One region of the Monashia sp. HAY1-11D genome, then DNA from elsewhere that is predicted to be linked to it. Evidence: riboswitches for the same ligand, from Rfam matches in the RefSeq annotation. Region 1 holds a riboswitch; each other region holds the start of a gene.
The links. Region 1 has a riboswitch for S-adenosylmethionine ahead of AC1VM9_RS03980 (putative leader peptide). Riboswitches for the same ligand answer to the same signal wherever they lie in the genome.
Positions count from the first base shown of each region.

Region 2: linked by a shared signal. The riboswitch ahead of AC1VM9_RS15270 (aminotransferase class V-fold PLP-dependent enzyme) and the one ahead of AC1VM9_RS03980 (putative leader peptide) in region 1 are both predicted to bind S-adenosylmethionine.
Region 3: linked by a shared signal. The riboswitch ahead of metX (homoserine O-acetyltransferase MetX) and the one ahead of AC1VM9_RS03980 (putative leader peptide) in region 1 are both predicted to bind S-adenosylmethionine.
Region 4: linked by a shared signal. The riboswitch ahead of AC1VM9_RS21020 (bifunctional o-acetylhomoserine/o-acetylserine sulfhydrylase) and the one ahead of AC1VM9_RS03980 (putative leader peptide) in region 1 are both predicted to bind S-adenosylmethionine.

Region 1 covers NZ_CP200320.1:872,861-877,940, forward strand. Annotated here, with positions in the region: partial or broken gene AC1VM9_RS03965 (ABC transporter permease) at 1-191, opposite strand, end outside; gene AC1VM9_RS03970 (ABC transporter ATP-binding protein) at 191-1,087, opposite strand; gene AC1VM9_RS03975 (ABC transporter substrate-binding protein) at 1,093-2,115, opposite strand; gene AC1VM9_RS03980 (putative leader peptide) at 2,465-2,536, opposite strand; SAM riboswitch class IV at 2,569-2,681, opposite strand; gene AC1VM9_RS03985 (MerR family transcriptional regulator) at 2,807-3,580, opposite strand; gene AC1VM9_RS03990 (ABC transporter permease) at 3,651-4,412, opposite strand; gene AC1VM9_RS03995 (ABC transporter ATP-binding protein) at 4,423-5,080, opposite strand, start outside.
Region 2 covers NZ_CP200320.1:3,304,765-3,309,844, forward strand. Annotated here, with positions in the region: gene AC1VM9_RS15265 (endonuclease/exonuclease/phosphatase family protein) at 1-578, shown strand, start outside; gene AC1VM9_RS15270 (aminotransferase class V-fold PLP-dependent enzyme) at 749-2,137, opposite strand; SAM riboswitch class IV at 2,177-2,300, opposite strand; gene AC1VM9_RS15275 (FtsK/SpoIIIE family DNA translocase) at 2,466-5,080, shown strand, end outside.
Region 3 covers NZ_CP200320.1:4,213,717-4,218,796, reverse strand. Annotated here, with positions in the region: gene AC1VM9_RS19500 (EcsC family protein) at 1-352, shown strand, start outside; gene AC1VM9_RS19495 (YkvA family protein) at 489-1,238, shown strand; gene AC1VM9_RS19490 (DUF4192 domain-containing protein) at 1,340-2,491, shown strand; SAM riboswitch class IV at 2,564-2,678, shown strand; gene metX (homoserine O-acetyltransferase MetX) at 2,696-3,931, shown strand; gene AC1VM9_RS19480 (universal stress protein) at 4,056-4,454, shown strand; gene AC1VM9_RS19475 (RNA polymerase sigma factor) at 4,769-5,080, shown strand, end outside.
Region 4 covers NZ_CP200320.1:4,546,887-4,551,966, forward strand. Annotated here, with positions in the region: gene AC1VM9_RS21010 (MarR family winged helix-turn-helix transcriptional regulator) at 113-595, shown strand; gene AC1VM9_RS21015 (acyl-CoA dehydrogenase family protein) at 610-1,776, opposite strand; SAM riboswitch class IV at 1,980-2,098, shown strand; gene AC1VM9_RS21020 (bifunctional o-acetylhomoserine/o-acetylserine sulfhydrylase) at 2,154-3,500, shown strand; gene AC1VM9_RS21025 (LD-carboxypeptidase) at 3,555-4,598, shown strand; gene AC1VM9_RS21030 (Na+/H+ antiporter) at 4,621-5,080, opposite strand, start outside.

The sequences.
Region 1 (5,080 bases):
GCCACCTTGGCGGCGCGCAGGATCCTCGAGAGCCGACGCCTGTATCCCCGGGGGCGGGGCGCGGCCGCGCTCGCGCCGTCGCCGCGAGCCGGTTCGCCGTCCGGGTTCAGGGCGCCGGGGCCCTCGGGGGGCGGGGCAGCGTCGATGGCGTCGGTGGCGGGGAGGGAGTCGATGGTGTGGGTCGTGGTCATCAGGCTGCCCTCTCGGTGCCGTCGGGCTGGATCTTCTGGTGGCCGGCTCGCTGGGCGCTGGCCACCTCGTCGTGCAGCAGCTCCCAGAGGCGGTGCCGGTAGGCGACGAACTCAGGCGCGGAGCGCAGGTCGCGCTCGGCGCCCAGGGTGCGGTCGCCGAGGTCGACGTCGACGACCGCCTTGAGCCGACCCGGCCGCGAGCTGAGCACCGCGACCCGCTGGCCGAGGTAGACCGCCTCCTCGATGCCGTGCGTGATGAACACGGCCGTCGTTCCCGTGGCACCCCAGATCCGCAACAGCTCGTCCTGGAGCTGCTCACGGGTCTGGGCGTCCAGCGCCGCGAACGGCTCGTCCATGAGCAGGATCCCGGGCTCGTAGGCGAGGCTGCGTGCGATGGCGACCCGTTGCTTCATGCCGCCGGACAGCTCGTGCGGGTAACGCTCCTCGAACCCGCCGAGACCCACGAGGGCGAGGTACTCGCGCGCGCGATCCAGGCGCTCCTTCTTGCCGAGCCCCTGCCGGCGGAACTGTGGCCCCTCCAACCCGAAGGCGACGTTGCCGAGCGCGGTGCGCCACGGGAAGAGCGCGTACTGCTGGAACACGATGCCCCGGTCCAGGCCCGGCCCGGCGACGGGCCTGCCGTCGACGAGGACCTCGCCCGCGGTGGGTTCGCTCAGCCCGCCGAGAATGTCGAGGAGCGTTGTCTTGCCCGACCCGCTCGGGCCCACGAGGGTGAGCAGCTCGCCCGCCGACACGTCGAGAGTGATGTCCTCCAGTGCACGGAGCACGCGGCCGGACGGGGTGTCCTTGGTTGGGCGGACCTGGAAGTCCTTGGTGACGCCCCGCAGGCAGATGCGGGGAGTGGGCGGGTTTCCCTGGTGTTGTTGGGTGCTCACCGAGCTCACCCGGCCTTCGCGAGCCCGTTGAGCTCGTTCGTGTAGTAGCTGGCGGGGTCGAGCTTCTTGCCGCTGAGGAAGCCCTTCTCCTGCAGCCAGCTGCCCCAGCGGGTGAAGTCGGTATCGGAGATGATGCCGCGGTCGGTCACCGCGACGCTCTTCCAGTACTTGAGGTTGTCGGTGTTCTCGTGGCGGCCGCGCTGCTCGATGATCTTGGTGAACCGGGCGATGACCTGCTCACGCGGGGTGGTGCGCTCCCACTCGATCGCCTTGGCGACGCCGGTGACGAAGTCCTTGGCGGCGTCCGGGTGGTCCTTGATGAACTCGTCGCGTAGGACGTACTGGCCGCCGTTGAAGGCGCCGAAGAGCTCGTAGTCGCTGAACAGGCGGCGCAGTCCGCCCGCTGCGACGGCGTGGTCCTGCAGGACACCACCGAGCGTCCCGACGTCGACCTGACCCCGACGCAGGGCCTGCTCGGTGTCGTTCGGTGGCACGACGACGAGCTGTACCTGCTTGATCTCGTCGGGTGTGAGGCCGTTCTTCTGCAGCCAGGTGTTGATGACGGCCTCGCTGTGCGCGCCGAGCGTGTTGACGGCGATCTTCTTGCCGATGAGGTCCCGTGCCGTCCGGATGGGGCTGTCGGCCCTGACGTAGAAGCCGTTGAAAGTCTTCGCGTCCTCGCCGTAGTAGTTGATGACGGCCTTGACCGGTGCGCCGGCCGTGATCAGCTTGACGACCGCGCCGGCGAAGGCGCCGCCGTAGTCGGTCTGGTTCGTCGCCGCGGACTGGATGTCCTGGGGGCCGCTGATGGTGTTGCCCACCCAGTTGAGCTTGACGACCTTGAAGTAGCCGAGGTCCTCGGCGAGCTCGGGGAGGGTGACGGAGTTGGCCCATCCCTGGTAGCGCAGCGTGACGGGGCCCGAGTCCTTCTGCTCGGCCCCGGAGGCGGAGGAGCAGGCCGAGGCCAGTCCGGCAACGAGGAGGGTCACGGCAGGAAGGGCGAGGATCCGTGTGGGGAACTTCTTCATGTCGGTGCTTCTTTCTGCGGGAATGGACGGGCAAGTGGCGTCGGCGGGTCACGCGGAGGCAGGGCTGGTCCCGGCGGCTGGATCAGAAGGGCAGCCGTGATGATCCGCGCGCCGGGAGGGCATGCCGAGGCGAGTGCCGTACCGGGACTCCGGGAGCAGGCGGGTGTTCCGCGTCAGCTGCAGGTGGTCAGCAGGCCGGCTGCGGAAAGCCTGTAGGCGCGTCCGCGGGCGGCCGCGGATCGACGTCGTTCAGGCATGTCCGCGAGTCGCTGCGCGAAGACGCGATGCGGCGATGGCGGGCAGCAGGACATCCTCGTGGCGTCGCGCAGCCGCGTTTCGGGGGACTTGCTCAGGCGGGACAGAGGGCGCTGCTCACGCGCCGCAGGTCGACGTGGCGTCGGCCGGTGAGCATGTGGTTCATGAGTCGTCCTCGGAAGAGACGTGAGGCAGGAAGCCTCGCGCTTGCGACCACCGGTCGGCGGCCGCCGTGTCATCACCCGGGGCACCCCATCGCGAGGAAGGGTTGCCGTCCAGCGAGCCGGGGCTTGGCACTGGATCTCGTGACCTGTCCTGACAGTAGCGGGACAACGCCAAGACCTACCAGTTCCATAGGAAAAGGTCTCTCATGCCGAGACACGCGTCCCCGCTGGTCGCGGCAAGACGGGTGTCGACGGACGATGCCGCGGGGGGGTCAGACCGCGGGGTGCATGCGCCGGATGTTGGTCCAGCCCGTCCAGCCGCGCTCCTCGAGGAGCTCCAGCAGGTGGTTCGCGCACGGGAAGGACTCGACGAACGCCGCGTCCAACAGGGCGACCAGGTCCTCGCTGACGGGATGTTCGTCCTCGATGCCCACGGCCTCGGCTGCCGCGGCCTCGATGAAGGCGGCGACCCGGTCTGCGAGCGCGGGCAGCCGCGGGTCGTCCGGCCCGCAGTCGGCGAGGTCTCCGATGTCGAGATACAGCCGACGCAGCCCGTCGTGTTCGATCTGGGCGTGCTTGATGGCCATGAGGGCCGGCACGGCATCCGGCATCTGGCCGGCGATCAGGATCCAGCTGTCGCGCTCGACCTCGATCAGCCGCTCCCGGAACCCGAGCTGGCGCATCCGGTCCAGGTACGCGACGGCCTCCGGCGGCAGCGTGAGGCTCTCGCCGGCCGCGAGCTTGGCGATCTGCTGCCGGTGACGTCGGCGCTGGCGGATCTCGGCGCGCAGCCGGCGGTCGATGTCCTCGACGGCCATCGCGAACTCCTCGTCCCGTGCCGTGAGCAGCTCATGCACGCGCGACAGAGGTACGCCGGCGTCGGCCAGGGTGCGGATCTTGACAAGCTCGACCACGGCGGCAGCGTCGTAGCGCCGGTAGCCGGACTGGTCGCGCCCGGGCTCGGGCAGCAGCCCCTTGGCGTGGTAGTGCCGTACCGCGCGTACCGTCACGCCGGCGTACGACGCGAGCTGGCTGATCGTGAGCATGGCGTCATTCTCCTGCCGCGGCGGTGTCATGGCGCTTCGCGGTGTCCACCCGTCGTCGCCTCCCGCCGAGTCAGGCGATCTTGCTGCGGTAGGTGCGCATCGCGAGGGTGTGGGCGACAACCAGCAGGCCGACGCACCAGGCGACGGCTATCCAGGCGTCGTTGCCGACCGGCTGCCCGGCGTAGAGGCCGCGGATGGTGTCGACGATCGAGGTGACCGGCTGGTGCTCGGCGAACCAACGCACGGGACCGGGCATGCCAGAGGTGGGCACGAACGCCGAGCTGATGAACGGTAGGAAGATCAGCGGGTAGGAGAACCCGCTCACCCCGTCGACCGACTTCGCGGTCAGCCCGGGAATCACGGCCAACCAGGTCAGCGCCAGAGTGAACAGGACCAGGATCCCGAGGACCGCAAGCCACGCGAGAACCCCTGCGCCAGAGCGGAATCCCATCGCCAGCGCGACGAGCACGACGAGCGCGAGCGAGACGAGGTTCGCCACGACCGAAGTCAGCACGTGGCCCCACAGCAGCGCCGATCGGGCGATGGGCATCGACTGGAAGCGTTCGACGATGCCCGTCGAGACATCGGTGAAGAGCCGGAAGGCGGTGTAGGCGATGCCGGAGGCCACGGTGATGAGCAGGATCCCGGGCAGCAGGTAGTCGACGTAGCTGCCGCCGCCGACATCGATCGCGCCACCGAAGACATAGACGAAGAGCAACAGCATGGCAATGGGCGTGATAGCGGTGGTGATGATGGTGTCCGGGCTGCGCAGGATGTGGCGCAGCGAGCGCTTGAGCAGGACAGAGGTGTCGCTGAGGAAGTGGGTGGTCATCGCGGGGTCCTTACGTGACGGGATCGCCGTGGCCGACGACCGCTAGGAAGATCTCTTCGAGGGACGGCTGCTTCTCGACGTACTCGACCGTGGCCGGCGGGAGCAGCTGCTTGAGCTCGGCGAGGGTGCCGTTCGCGATGATCCGGCCCTCGTGGAGGATCGCGATCCGGTCGGCCAGGTGCTCGGCCTCGTCGAGGTACTGCGTGGTGAGCAGCACCGTGGTCCCCTGGCCGGCGAGCTGCTGGACGGTCTTCCACACCTCGATCCGCGACTGCGGGTCGAGCCCGGTCGTCGGCTCGTCGAGGAAGAGCACGGGCGGGTTGCCGATCAGGCTCATCGCGATGTCGAGGCGACGGCGCATGCCGCCTGAGTAGGTCGCGACCCTGCGCCCGCCCGCGTCGGTCAGCGCGAACCGCGCCAGCAGACCGTCCGCGACCCTGCCCGGGTCCTCCAGTCGTCGCAGCTGAGCCACGAGCAGCAGGTTCTCCCGCCCGGTGAGGACCTCGTCGACGGCGGCGAACTGCCCGGTGAGGCTGATCGACTCGCGGACCTTCGCCGGTTGGGTGGCGACGTCGAACCCGCTGACGGTGGCGGTCCCGCAGTCCGCCTTGAGCAGGGTCGACAGGATCTTGACGGTGGTGGTCTTGCCGGCGCCGTTGGAGCCGAGC
Region 2 (5,080 bases), 2.4 Mb from region 1:
AGGCGACGCCGGAGTCCGAGACCGACCTCGACGACGCCGGTGCGCGCGCATTCTTCCCGCAACGCGTCGGTCGGGCGCGCGATGGTGTCGTCGGGACGCTCGTGCTCTCGAGGTACCCCCTGAGCGAGCGTGCCGACGGCGTCAGCCCGGCCGGTGACAGCCTCCAGCCGGACGTCGACGTCACGACGCCGGCCGGCACCGTGCGGCTTCGGGCCGTGCACCCGCCGCCGCCGTTGCCCGACCGCACCGACGACTGGCACGCGGCCCTGGTCTCGCTCGCGACGTGGGTGCACGCGCAGCCGACCGACCGACCGCTCGTCCTCGCCGGCGACTTCAACGCCTCGTCGGGCCACCCGGTGTTCCGGCGGCTCGCGACCGGGCTGACCGACGCCCAGGCGGCTGCGGGCCGAGGCTGGGTGCGCACCTGGCCGTTCGAGGGGCGGCGCATCCCGCCGTACGTCGACCTGGACCATCAGCTGAGCCGCGGACTGGCCGTCGTGGACGCGGGTCAGGTCGCGGTCAACCGGACCGACCACGCCGCCGTCTGGGCGTCCTACGCCCTGCGCGCCGAGCGCTGACCCCCCGACGGACCGCCCGACCCCGCCCGACCGCCGCCACCCGTCTCGCCGCGGGATCGCAAACACACCGAGCAGCTGCCAGGTGGTCCCTGGTATTCCCGGACCCACCTGGCAGCTGTTCGGTGTGTTGCGGGGTGACGGGGGTCAGGCGGCGAGAGACCCGGTCCGGTTCACCAGGGGCGCTCGACCTCGACGTCGCGGGGGTCCGTGCCCTCGACCGTCCACCCGGCGGCCGTCCGGGTCCACGTCCGCGACGGTCCTTCGCCCACGAGCGCGGCCACGGCCGAGACGAGACGCTCCACGCCCTCGGCCGTGCTGCCGAGCCCGACGCTGGCGCGCACCGCGGTCTGGGGACGCTCGCCCCACGGGTCCTCGAGCAGCTCGTCGACGAGCAGGTGCGCACAGAACTTGCCGTCGCGCACACCGATGCCGTGCTCGACCGAGAGCACCTGCGACACGAGCGAGGGGTCGAAGCCGGACACCGTGAAGGCGACGACACCGACCCGGTCGTGGTCGTCGCCGAAGATCGAGAGCACCTCGACGCCCAGGACCGCCTCGAGGCCGGTGCGCAGTCGCTCGAGCAGCGCCTCCTCGTGGGCCTCGATGGCGGCGCGGTGGCGTTCGATCGTCGAACAGGCCGCCGCGAGGGCGATGGCGCCGATGACGTTGGGGCTGCCGCCCTCGTGGCGCGCCGGGCCCGTGGCCCACTCCGTGGCCGTCTCGGTGACCGTCCGGGTCGCGCCGCCGCCGGGCAGGTAGGGTGCGCCGGCGTCGAGCCAGTCACGACGCCCGGCGAGCACGCCGGCACCGAAGGGGGCGTAGGTCTTATGGCCGGAGAAGGCCACCCAGTCGGCGTCCCACGCGGCGAGGTCGATGCGGCGGTGCGCGGACAGCTGCGCGGCGTCGACGGCGATCCGGGCGCCGTGCTCGTGGGCGAGACGGGCGAAGCGCTCCACCGGCCACACCTCACCGGTGACGTTGGACGCCGCCGTCAGCACCACGAGGCGGTGCCGGCCCGGGTGCTCGGCGAGGGCCTCGTCGAGCAGGTCGAGCGCGTCGTCGGTGCTCTGGGGGATCGGCAGGCGCACCGTGCGCGAACGGCCCCAGGGCAACAGCGTCGAGTGGTGCTCGCTGCCGAAGACGAAGACCACGGCGCGGCTCGGCAGGGCGTGGGCGAGCACCGACCACGAGTCGGTGGTCGTGCGGGTGAAGACGACCTGGTCGTCCTCGCGGGCGCCGACGAACCGGGCCACCTCCTCACGCGCCTGCTCGTACCAGGCGCTCGTCAGCCGCGAGGCGAACCCGGCACCGCGGTGCACCGACGAGTACGTCTCGAGGGCGCGGTCGACGGCGTCCTTCACGGTCTGGAGGGCGGGGGTCGACGCCGCGTGGTCGAGGTTGGCGTAGGCCACCTCGCCCCGGGTCGTGGGCACGCGCAGGTCCGCGCCGACGACACGCGGCAGGGCCTCGCCCTCGGCGACGACGCGGAGGGCTCGGGTGCGGACGACCGGGGCGGGGCCGCCGCCGCAGAGGGTCGTCGTGGTGGGAAGGGCCGACATGGCAGTGCTCCTCGCGAGTCCAGGGACCCACCCGGTGCAGGTCCGCGCTTGCCGACCTCGAGGAGAAACCAGCCGAGGACGGCCTGGTCGTCACCCGGAGCACCCCACCGCGGAGGAGGGTTGCTGGCCAGCGAGCCGGGGCTTGTCGCTGACACTCTTGACCTGGCGAAGACCATAGGCGCCGGCCTGTCCGGGTGTCCACCCAGCGGGCCCACGGTGTCGGAATCTGAGACGGCACCGACTCGCGCCCGCGGCCACGGTCCGGCGAATCGGTCGTGGTGCGCGTGTGACGCGTGAGTTGAGAGGGACGCTGGCGTACGGTGCGACCATGGCGACACGTCCGTCCACCAGCCAGCGAACGAGCCCCGCCGCGGCCGCGCGCGCGAAGGGCTCGTCGTCGCGCCCGCCGGCGGCCCGCTCGACCCGCCCCGCACAGCGCAAGCCGGCCGCTGCCCGCAGGGGCCAGTCCAAGGGGCCGACGAAGACGCGGGGCGGCGGCCTGCCGTTCCCCCTCAACGCGGTGCGCAACACGTGGATGGGCGTCTCGCACCTGGCCGGTGGCGCGGTGCGCCGGGTCGGGCACAGCGCGGCCGACCTCGAGCCCGAGCACAAGCGCGACGGCATCGGCTTCGCCCTCATCGCCCTCGCCGTCGTCGTCGCGGCCCGCGAGTGGTGGGGCGTCTCGGGCACGTTCGGCCAGGTCGTCCACGCCGTCTTCGCCGGCACCTTCGGGCGGGTCGCGTACGCCGTCCCGCTCGTGCTGCTGGCCCTCGGCCTGCGGATGCTCCGCGCCCCCCAGGACGAGGCCGCGACCAACCGCATCGTCGTCGGCACGATCACCCTGACGTTCGCCGCGTGCGGCCTGTCGCACCTCGCCGACGGCATCCCCAACCCGCCCGACGGGGCCGACGGCATGCGCGCCGCCGGGGGCATCATCGGCTTCCTCGCCTCGAGCCCGCTCGCCGCGGCCGTCTCCACCTACGGGGCGACCGTCCTGCTCGTGCTCCTCGGCGTCTTCGGCCTGCTTGTCATCACGGCGACGCCGGTCAACATGGTCCCGACCCGCCTGCGCCAGCTCAAGGCGCTCGTCATCGACCGCGGCACGCATCCCCACGGGGCCGACGCCGGGGACGGGGCGGAGGCCGACGCCCCGGCGGCCGCGCTCAAGCGGGCCCGCCGCAAGCCCGTCGACCTGTCCGAGCGCGACGGCGACGAGGCCTTCCGCCAGGCGGCGCAGAAGGAGGCCGACGACGCCCCCACCAAGCGGCTGCGCCCGGGCGAGAAACGTCCGACCGCGCCCGGCGTCCTCGCACCGCGACCGAGCGGCGAGAAGGTGATCGACGCCACGGACCCGAAGACCCACGGGGCCCCCGACACGAGCAAGGTCGGACCCAAGGCCGAGCTCGTGCCGCCGCCGATGTCCGAGATGCCGTCGCGCGTCGAGCAGCTGAGCCTCGGTGGGGACATCACCTACCGCCTGCCCGACCAGGCGATGCTCAAGCCGGGGTCGCCGCACAAGACGCGCAGCGAGACGAACGACGCCGTCGTCGAGTCCCTGACGAACGTCTTCGAGCAGTTCGACATCGACGCCGCGGTCACCGGCTTCACCCGCGGCCCGACGGTGACCCGCTACGAGGTCGAGCTCGGCTCGGGCACCAAGGTCGAGCGCGTCACAGCGCTGAGCAAGAACATCGCGTACGCCGTCGCCTCGGCCGACGTGCGCATCCTCAGCCCGATCCCCGGCAAGTCGGCCATCGGCATCGAGATCCCCAACACCGACCGCGAGAACGTCGCGCTCGGCGACGTCCTGCGCAGCCAGACCGCGCGCAGCAACGAGCACCCCATGGTCATGGGCGTCGGCAAGGACGTCGAGGGCGCCTACGTCATCGCCAACCTCGCCAAGATGCCCCACCTGCTCGTGGCCGGCGCCACCGGCTCGGGCAAGTCGAGCTTCGTCAACTCGATGATCACCTCGATCCTCATGCGCTCGACGCCGGAGGAGGTCCGTCTCATCCTCGTCGACCCCAAGCGCGTGGAGCTGACCGCGTACGAAGGCATCCCGCACCTCATCACGCCGATCATCACCAACCCGAAGAAGGCCGCGGAGGCCCTCCAGTGGGTCGTCAAGGAGATGGACCAGCGCTACGACGACCTCGCGGCGTTCGGGTTCAAGCACGTCGACGACTTCAACAAGGCGGTCCGGGCCGGCAAGGTCAAGCCGCTGCCCGGCTCGGAGCGGCAGATCACCACCTACCCGTACCTGCTCGTCGTCGTCGACGAGCTCGCCGACCTCATGATGGTCGCCCCGCGCGACGTCGAGGAGTCGGTCGTGCGCATCACGCAGCTGGCGCGGGCCGCCGGCATCCACCTCGTCCTCGCCACGCAGCGCCCGTCGGTCGACGTCGTCACCGGCCTCATCAAGGCCAACGTGCCGAGCCGCATGGCCTTCGCCACGTCCTCGCTCGCGGACTCGCGCGTCGTGCTCGACCAGCCGGGCGCCGAGAAGCTCATCGGCCAGGGCGACGCCCTCTTCCTGCCGATGGGCGCCAGCAAGCCGATGCGGGTGCAGGGTGCGTGGGTCAACGAGTCGGAGATCCACGAGGTCGTCAAGTTCGTCACGACCCAGCTCAAGCCGAACTACGTCGAGGACGTCACCGTCGCGGCGCCCAAGAAGCAGATCGACGACGACATCGGCGACGACCTCGACGTCCTGCTCCAGGCTGCCGAGCTCGTCATCACGACGCAGTTCGGGTCCACCTCGATGCTGCAGCGCAAGCTGCGCGTTGGCTTCGCCAAGGCCGGCCGGCTCATGGACCTGCTCGAGTCCCGCGGCATCGTCGGCCCGAGCGAGGGGTCCAAGGCGCGCGACGTGCTCGTGCGTCCCGACGACCTGCCGCAGACGCTCGCGCTGCTGCGCGGTGAGGACGTGCCCGCTGCCGTCGC
Region 3 (5,080 bases), 3.3 Mb from region 1:
GAAGGTCCGCGGGTACGACATCGACCAGCCCGAGATCCGCTCGGCGATCCTGCTGACCCTCGTCGGCGCCGACCGCGACGACCTGCTGAAGAAGGCCGGCCTCCACGCGGCCGGGGGCCGGCTGTCCATGCTCGCGCTCGACCGTCTGCCCCCGCCGACGCTCATGGTCGTCAACAAGGCCGTCGGCTTCCGCCTCCTCGGACGCATCGGTCAGGGCACCTTCGCCCGTCTCGGGCGGGCCGTGCCCGTCGTCGGTGGCGTCCTCGGCGCCGGTGTCGACGTGTACATGCTCGGCCGGATCGGCCAGCAGGCCGCCAAGGAGTTCCCGCCCGTGGCGACGTTCGGTCGGTGACCTCACCGATGACGGCCCCGACGCCCGGCCGAGGCCGCGCACGCGTCCTCCATCCCGGCGGACGCGTCGCCGGCGTCCCCGCGCACACGACGTCGGCGCCGGGAATCCATCTGCCCGGCCGCTCGTTGGGGCGGGCATGAAGACCGCCTCTCGGCTCAAGCTCGCCGCGACCGTCGCGTCCGTCGTGCGCGCCTCGACCCGCCCGGGCGCGCCCCGGCTCGGCGAGCGCGTGCAGGCGGTGCCGCGGCTCGTCCGGGCCACGCTCGACCGCACGTACGCCGGCACGTCGCTGGGCAGGCTCGCGCTCGTCGCGGCGGCGGTCGCCTACGTGGCGTCACCGCTGGACCTCGTGCCGGAGGCCATCCTGCCGGTCATCGGGGTGGCCGACGACGCCGTGGTGCTCACCTGGGTCGTCAAGGCCTTCCTCGAGGAGACCGACCGCTTCATCGCCTGGGAGATCGGCCAGGGGCTGCACCGGCCCGGGACGTCACGCCCGGGTGCTGCCGAGCGGACGCCGCGGACCCGCGCCGAGCAGCCCGGGCAGGCGTCGGAGTCCCCGACCGCACCGGACGACCGCGTGGGGACCGCGCTGGGGACGCCTGCCGACGCGCGGGCCCGGCTCTGGGCCGGCCAGGTCGCCGACGGTCGACGCCGCGACCGTGACGTGACCGGGGCTGCCGCACCGGGCCGTGTCGTCGGGCGGCTGACCGGCTCGACAGGCGCCTCGGGGGCACCGACCGCAGGCGGCCTCGGAGCGCAGCGCCCGGCGGACGGCCCGCGCTCGACCGGCCCGGGTCGATCCGAGGGGGTACGCCTGCCCGAGGGGGTCCGCCAGGCGGCCACCGACTACGTGCTCGAGTCGGTCCGCAAGCGCCTCGAGCGCTGACGCAGCACCGTCGTCCACACCCCCTCCGCGCCTGGCGGCGCGGTCCACAGGCGGCCGGCGGGGGAGTGCCGCTCCGCGCCGGCCGGGGGCAGCCTTCGGGCATGCCGAAGATCTCCCTGTCCGGACCGGCCGACCTGCTGACGGTCCTGCCCTACCACCTCGGTTTCAGGCCCGAGCGCAGTGTCGTCGTGGCCTGCTTCCACGGCCGGCGCCTCGGGCTCGTGGCCCGGCTGGACCTCGTCGCCCCACCCGACGCCGCCGCGGCGGCTGCGCAGATCCTGCCCGCCCTGGTGCGCGAGCGGCCGAGCCGCGTCGTCCTCGTCGGGTTCGCCGGCGGCGCCGCCGACGAGGATCCCGCACCGTTGCTCACCGCCCTGGGCGACGCGCTCGAGGCTGAGCTCGTCCCGGTGGGCGACCGGCTCGTCGTGCGCGAGGGCCGCTGGTTCGGGCTCGACTGCGCCTGCTGCCCACCGCCCGGGCGAGCCCTGCCGGACGTGGCCGACGTCCCGGCCGTCGCCGAGTACGTCGCCCTGGGCACCGTCGTGCTGGGCACGCGCCAGCAGCTCGCAGCGCTCGTCGAGCCCCTGCCGACGCAGGACCCGCGTCACGACGACCGGCTCGCCGCGGTCGAGGCGTGGGCCGAGCGGCACGCCCACTCGGATGTCGGGACCGGCGTTGCCGACCGCCGGGCGCGCGCTGCCCTCGTCGACGAGGCACTGGGGGCGTGGGTCCGCCTCGTGCGCCGCGGGCTCGGCACCGAGCCGACGCCGACGACGCTGGCCGCGCTGCTCGGCCCGCTCGTCGACGTCCGCCTGCGCGACCTGCTCGTCGCGTGGGTGTGCCCCGGGACCCTCTCCCTGGAGGCCTGCCCGCGCGACCTCGTCAGCCGGTTGCGCCGCGCACTCGAGGCCGACACGTCCTCCCACGACAGCCTGCCGCGGGACGTGAGGGAGGTCGTGGACGAGGAGATCGAGGAGGACATCGACGAGATGCTGGAGGGGAGCGGCGGGTGGGACCGCGCGCTGACCGAGCGAGTGCGCCTGGCGCGCCTCGAAGAGCTGTGCCGGGCGACCCCCGCCGCGTGTGCGGCACCGGTCCTGGCGGTGGTGGCCGCGTACGCCTGGTGGCTCGGCGACGGCGCCCACGCCTCCGTCGCCGTGGACCGTGCCCTCGAGGTCGACCCGCGGTACCGGCTGGCACAGCTCGTGCGGCAGTCCCTCGACTGGGGCCTGCGTCCCCGCAGCTGCGCCTGACCTGCCCTCCAGCCGTCCAGCCCGTGGACCCGAGGGCCACGCCTCGAGACGCGGTCGCGTATGGTGGTGGCAGGTCATGAGCGCCAGCGCCAAGCCCCGGCTCGCTGGCCGGCAACCCTCCTTCGCGGTGGGGTGCCCCGGGTGAGGACCAGGCCGCACCGGCACGGGACTGCGGCAAGCGCGCACACCCGAGGAGCAGCCAGAATGACTGTGACCCACCGGTCCGGCCAGGTCACGCGCCGTCCGGCCCGACGCCAGCAGGGTGTCGACGGCTCGCAGCCCGTTCGTCCCGACGTCTCGGCCGACCGACGCGGCGACGGCGTCTGGCGCGAGGGGGACCCCGTCGGCAGGCGGCAGTTCGTCGACGTCGGTGACCTCGAGCTCGAGCGCGGGGGCGTCCTTCCCGAGGTCCGGATCGCCTACGAGACGTGGGGCCGGCTCAACGAGGCCCGCGACAACGTCGTCCTCGTCGAGCACGCCCTCACCGGCGACAGCCACGTCGTCGGTGAGGCGGGCGAGGGCCACCCGTCGCCCGGCTGGTGGAACAGCCTCATCGGTCCGGGGCAGGCCGTGGACCCCGAGGACTGGTTCGTCGTCGCCGCCAACGTCCTCGGCGGCTGCCAGGGCTCGACCGGGCCGGCGAGCCCCGCCCCGGACGGGCGCCCCTGGGGCAGCCGCTTCCCGTACGTGACCGTGCGCGACCAGGTCGCCGCCGAGCGGGCGCTGCTGACCGAGCTCGGCATCACGCGGCTTGCCGCGGTCGTCGGAGGTTCGATGGGCGGCATGCGCGCCCTCGAGTGGGCCGTCAGCCACCCCGACGACGTCGACCGCTGTGTCGTGCTCGCCTCCACGCCCTACGCCACGGCCGAGCAGATCGCCTGGTGCCAGCCGCAGCTGCTCGCCATCCGCAGCGACCCCCACTACGCCGGCGGCGACTACTACGACACGGACCACCGTCCCGACACCGGCCTGGGCCTCGCCCGGCGCATCGCGCACGTGACCTACCGCACCGAGACCGAGCTCGACGACCGGTTCGGTCGTCAGGCCCAGCTCGGCGAGGACCCGTTCAGCCTCAGCGAACGCGCCGCCGGCAGAGGGCGTTTCGCCGTCGAGTCCTACCTGGACCACCACGCCGGCAAGCTCGCCCGCCGTTTCGACGCGAACTCCTACGTCGTGCTCACCGAGGCGATGAACTCCCACGACGTCGGCCGCGACCGCGGCGGCATCGAGGCGGCGCTGGCGCGCGTCACGGCCGACTGCACCGTGGTGTCCGTCGACACCGACCGGCTGTACCCCCCGCGGCTGTCGGACGAGCTGCATGCGGCTCTCCCCGTCTCGACGCGCGTCTCGATCACCTCCGCCTACGGACACGACGGCTTCCTCATCGAGGAGGAGCAGGTCGGCTCGGTGGTCCGCGAGGCCCTCGCGCGTCCGCGCTGACCCCGACGCCTCGGCAGGCCCGGCGCGCAACGCGATCCGTCCGAGCGCGCGTGCCGGTGCCCGCGGCCACCTTTTCGGGTACGGTGCGAGCACCCGGTTGTTGCCGTACAAGGAGGTCCGCGAAGTGGCCATCGTCGTCGGATACGTCGCCACCAAGGAGGGACGCGCGGCGCTCAAGCGAGCCGCCGAGGAGTGCGTCCTGAGGGGGACCAAGCTCGTCGTCATCAGCTCCCACCGGGGTGGGAAGGACTTCGACGCCGACGAGGCCAGCGCGTTCGAGGCCGAGCTCGAGCGGGTCACGACCGTGCTCGAGGACAAGGGCCTGGAGCACGAGGTGCGCCAGCTGGTCCGGGGCAACGACCCGGCCGAGGACCTCATCAGCGTCGCGGAGGCGGAGAACGCCGACTTCATCGTCATCGGACTGCGTCGCCGCAGCCCCGTCGGCAAGCTCATCCTCGGCTCCAACGCCCAGCGCATCCTGCTCGACGCGTCCTGCCCGGTGCTCGCCGTCAAGGCCGGCTGAGCCCGCCCCGCCCGCCGGCGGGGTCGTGTCACACCGGGTCGGCACCACCGCGCGGCCCGATCCGTTCGCTCGCACGCCGTTGCGCGTTTTATAATGTCCGAGTACCGGATCGCAAGAGGCACACAGCGAGATCGTCCGAGGGGACCCGACTCCGACAGGCCACGCTCTTCCGGCACGAACCCCCGTTCTCGCTCGTTGTGATGTGGCATGCCCGCGTGCTCACGTCGGCCCGCACCACACGAGACCCGCGATGAAAGGCGACTGCATCCGTGCCGAAGGCAACACCCGCTGGACCCCCGAAGACCCTGCCCAAGGTGTTCCAGCACGAGGCGATCATGCAGCTCCTGGTCAAGGGCAGCACCAACGGAAGCATCACCGGCACCGAGATCGCACGAGCGCAGGCTGAGGCAGCCCTCGACCTGAAGCAGATGAAGCCGGTCCTCGTCACCCTCGAGGCCCACGACATCGAGATCGTCGTCGACGCGCCGCACACCGACACGAAGAAGCGAACCCGATCCGGGACCAAGGGAGGCACTGTGGCCACCGCACGTTCCACCACCGCTGCTGCGACGACGACCGCCAAGAGGACGACGACCGCCAAGACGACCGCCAGGAAGGCCACCCCC
Region 4 (5,080 bases), 3.7 Mb from region 1:
GTGCACGACCACCATACGGCGGGGTCGCGCGATCATCAAGCAGTTCGACCATCGCGTCACGTGGCGGTCGGCCTGCTCCGCCGCCGATCCGCGACTCGGTAGGTTTGGGACCATGACCCCCACCCGTGCCGCCGACCGGGCTGCGGCGACCGCCGCCCTGCGCGAGCTCATCCTCGCCGGCGAGCGCTACCGCCTCGCCGCGGCCGAGCACCTCGACCTCACCGTCAACGAGAGCCGCGCCATCAGCTACCTGCTGGCCCGCGGGTCGATGGGCCAGACCGAGCTGTCCCAGGCCCTGGGACTCACGACGAGCTCGACGACCACGCTCGTCGACCGGCTCGAACGCCGCCACCTCGTCGAGCGGGTGGCCGACCCGGCCGACCGGCGTCGGAGCACGGTGCGCATCCCCGAGGCCGACCTGCGCCGGCTCGGGCAGGTGCACGACTGGGTGCCGCACACCTTCGACACGCTCGACCCGGCGAGCCTGCCGCATGTCACGGAGGTCCTCACGACCATCACCGAGGCGCTGCGGGGCGTCGCGGCCGACATCCACGCCTCCAGCTCGAGCACCCGCGGGAACCGGCGCCGGCACTGAGCCTCGTCGCCCGGTCAGCCCTTGAGCAGCTGGCGTGCCATGACGATGCGCTGGACCTGGTTGGTGCCCTCGTAGATCTGGGTGATCTTGGCGTCGCGCATCATCCGCTCGAGCGGGAAGTCCTGGGTGTAGCCGGCTCCCCCGAGCAGCTGCACGGCGTCGGTCGTCACCTTCATCGCGACGTCCGACGCGTAGCACTTGGCCGCTGCCCCGAAGAACGAGAGGTCCTTGTCACCGCGTTCGGACTTGGCCGCCGCGACATAGACCATCTGGCGCGCGGCCTCGAGCTCCATCGCCATGTCGGCGAGCATGAACTGGATCCCCTGGAAGTCGGCGATGTGCTTGCCGAACTGCTTGCGGTCCTTGACGTAGGCCAGCGCGACGTCGAGCGCCCCCTGGGCGATGCCGACGGCCTGCGCGCCGATGGTGACGCGCGTGTGGTCGAGGGTGCGCAGCGCGATCTTGAGGCCGTCACCGACCTGGCCGACGACGCGGTCACCGGGGATCCGGACGTCGTCGAAGTGCAGCTCGCGGGTCGGGCTGCCCTTGATGCCGAGCTTGCGCTCCTTCTCGCCGAAGGTGAACCCCGGGTCGGACTTCTCGACGACGAAGGCCGTGACGTTGCCACCCCGGGGACCGTCGGGGTCGGTGACGGCGAGGACCGTGTAGTACTCGGACACACCGGCATTCGTGATCCACGACTTCTGGCCGTTGAGCACCCAGCCGTCGCCGTCCTGCCGGGCGCGGCACTTCATGGACGCGGTGTCCGAGCCGGCCTCGCGCTCGGAGAGCCCGTACGAGAACGTCGTCCGGCCCTGGGCCAGGGGCGGGAGGTAGCGTCCCTTGAGCTCGTCGCTGCCGTCGAGGATGAGCGGGAGCGAGCCGAGCTTGTTGACGGCGGGGATGAGCGAGGCGGACGCGTCGACGCGGGCGACCTCCTCGATGACGATGCACGTCGCGAGCGCGTCGGCGCCGACGCCGTCGTACTCCTCCGGCACGTGGGGGGCGAAGAAGTCCGAGGCCACGAGGGCGTCGTGCGCCTCCTGCGGGTAGCGGGCCTCCGCGTCGACCGCCGCCGCGAAGGGCGCGATCTTGTCCTCGGCCACGGCGCGTACGGCCTCCCGCAGCGCCTCGTGGTCCTCGCTGGTGCGGTACAGGTCGAAGTCGGCGTTCGTGCTCACGGCCTGATCCTACTCACGGGTTCGGATTAGTAGGACGTCCTCGTGATCGACGCCACGAGTACCGCGCCGCGGCGCACTTTCCGACGCGGAAGCGGCCCCGACGCCGCCAGTACCGCGCCACGGCGCGGCTTCCGCGGGAGGTGGCCGCCACCCCTCGGACACCGGCTCCCACTCCTCGGACGCCGCTGTCTACACTGCGGGCAGGTCATGAGCGCCAGCGCCAAGCCCCGGCTCGCTGGCCGGCAACCCTCCCAACCGCGGCGGGGTGCCCCGGGTGAGGACCTGGCCCGACGTCGACAGCCGGCGCGGGCAAGCGCGGAGACCCTCTCCCCGCACCGAGCCGTCGGTGCGCCGGGCCGTCGGGACGACGACCGGTCATCGACCCGAACCAGGAAGAGCAGACCACGATGACCGAGCCGAACTGGTCCTTCGAGACCAAGCAGATCCATGCCGGACAGAGCGCCGACAGCGCGACCGGTGCGCGCGCCCTGCCGATCTACCAGACGACGAGCTACGTCTTCGACGACACCGACCACGCGGCGAACCTGTTCGGGCTCAAGGAGTTCGGCAACATCTACACGCGGATCATGAACCCGACGACGGATGTCGTGGAGCAACGCATCGCCGCACTCGAGGGCGGTGTCGGGGCCCTCCTCGTCGCCTCGGGACAGTCGGCCACCACCCTGGCCCTGCTCAACATCGCCGAGGCCGGTGACCACATCGTCGCCTCGCCGAGCCTCTACGGCGGCACCGTCAACCTGCTGAGGTTCACGTTCCGCAAGCTCGGCATCGAGGTGAGCTTCGTCGAGGACCCCAGCTCGGTCGACGCGTGGCGTGCCGCCGTGCGGCCGAACACGAAGGCGTTCTTCGGCGAGACGATCGCCAACCCGAAGGCCGAGGTGCTCGACATCGAGGCGGTCGCGGCGGTCGCGCACGAGCACGGCGTCCCCCTCGTCGTGGACAACACCATCGCGACCCCGTACGTCATCCGCCCGATCGAGTGGGGCGCCGACGTCGTCGTCCACTCCGCGACGAAGTACCTCGGCGGTCACGGCACGTCCATCGCCGGCGTCATCGTCGACGCGGGCCGGTTCGACTACGGCGCCGACCCGGAGCGGTTCCCGAACTACAACACCCCCGAGGAGAGCTACCACGGCCTCGTCTTCGCCCGGGACCTCGGCGTCGGCAGCCCGCTCGGGGCCAACCTCGCCTACATCCTCAAGGCGCGTGTGCAGCTGCTGCGGGACCTCGGGCCGGCCGCGGCACCGTTCAACGCGTTCCTCATCGCCCAGGGCCTCGAGACGCTGTCGCTGCGCATCGAGCGCCACCTCGCGAACGCCACCAGGGTCGCTGCCTACCTGCAGGGTCACCCCCAGGTGGAGCGGGTCGTGTGGGCGTCGCTGCCGGACAGCCCCTCCCACGCCACGGCGCAGAAGTACGCGCCCCGTGGCGCGGGCGCGGTGCTCTCGTTCGAGATCGCCGGTGGTCTCGATGCCGGCAAGAGGTTCGTCGAGGCGCTGACCCTGCACAGCCACGTCGCGAACATCGGCGACGTGCGGTCCCTGGTCATCCACCCCGCCTCGACGACCCATTCGCAGGGCCCCGAGGAGGACCGCCTCGCGGCGGGCGTCACGCCGGGTCTCGTTCGCCTCGCCGTGGGCATCGAGCACATCGACGACATCCTCGCCGACCTCGAGCAGGGTTTCGCGGCCGCGAAGCCCTGAGCACCGGCGGAAGCCGGGGTGTGGCGGGTCGGCACGGCTGGCAGCATGTCGGCCATGCCGATCCGCTACCCCGCTCCCCTGCGTCCCGGCGACCGGGTCGGTGTCACCTCGCCGAGCTCGGGCGTCCAGGACCGCCTGTGGGGTCGGTTCACCCATGCCGTCCGGTGCCTGCGCGACCGCGGGTTCGACGTGGTGGTGGGCGAGCTCAACCACGCAACGAGTCACGTCAGCGGGCCGCGTGAGGCACGCGCGGCCGAGCTCATGTCGATGCTCACCGACCCCACGATCAGGGCCGTGGTGCCGCCCTGGGGTGGTGAGACCGGCATCGACCTGCTCGACCTGCTCGACCTGGACGCCGTCTCGTCCGCCGAGCCGACGTGGTGCGTCGGCTTCTCCGACACCTCGACGTGGCTGACCCCGCTCACCCTCACCACCGGCCTGGCCACGATCCACGGGCAGAACCTCATGGACACCCCGTACGTCCTGCCCGACGGCATCCTGCACTGGGTCGACGTCGCGTCGGCCTCAGCCGGCGAAGAGCTGGTGCAGCGCTCCCCCGGGCGGTTCCGCTCCGGCGGCTGGGACGACTACGCCGCCGACCCGACGGTCTCGCGGATGACCCTCGACGGACGCGGTACGTGGACCCGCATCGACCCGGGGCACGAGGGTGAGCCCGCGGGCTTCTCGGGGCGGCTCGTCGGTGGCTGCGTCGAGACGATCAGCTTCCTCGCCGGCAGCACCTACGGCGACACGAGCACCTTTGCCGCACGGCACGCCCCGGAGGGCCTCGTCGTCCTGCTCGACATCGCCGAGTGGCCCTCGTACGACGTCTGCCGTGCCCTTCACGCCATGCGGTTGCGCGGCTTCTTCGACGCGGCCACCGGCATCCTCGTGTCCCGCACCAACGCCCCGGAGCCGGGCGGGTTCACCCAGCACGACGCCGTCAGCGACGCCCTCGGCATGCTCGGCGTGCCGATCCTGGCCGACGTCGAGTGCGGGCACGTCGCGCCGTTCCTCGCGCTCGTGCAGGGCGCCACGACGTCCGTCGAGCACGACCCGGCAGCCGGCACGCACACGGTCGTGCAGCGCCTCGACTGACGACGCGCGACTCCGCGGCTGGCTAGCCGACGACCTCGTCGAGGTAGCACCAGCGCCACGTCTCACCCGGCTCGATGGAGCGGATGACCGGGTGTCCGACGTCGTGGAAGTGCGCCGTCGCGTGCTTGAACTCCGAGGAGTCGCAGCAGCCGACGTGACCGCACTGCAGGCACAGGCGCAGGTGCACCCACGTCGTGCCGGCGCGGAGGCACTCCTCGCAGCCCTCGGGCGTGCGCGGCTCGGCGCACGAGTCGGTGTCCTCCAGGTGCTCGCACGGGCTCTCGAGGGTCTCCACGGGCAACATCTCGCTCTCTGCCAGTCGTTCCTGCTGGTCGTCGATGCGGTCCAGCATCGTCTCCTCGAGGTCGAGGGCCCCGAGGACGACGCGGAGCACGGTCTGGTCGGCCCGACCCTCGTCACGCAGCCGCAGCACCTCGCCGCGCTCGGCCTGCAGCATCGTCATGCGGGCACGGACGTAGCGC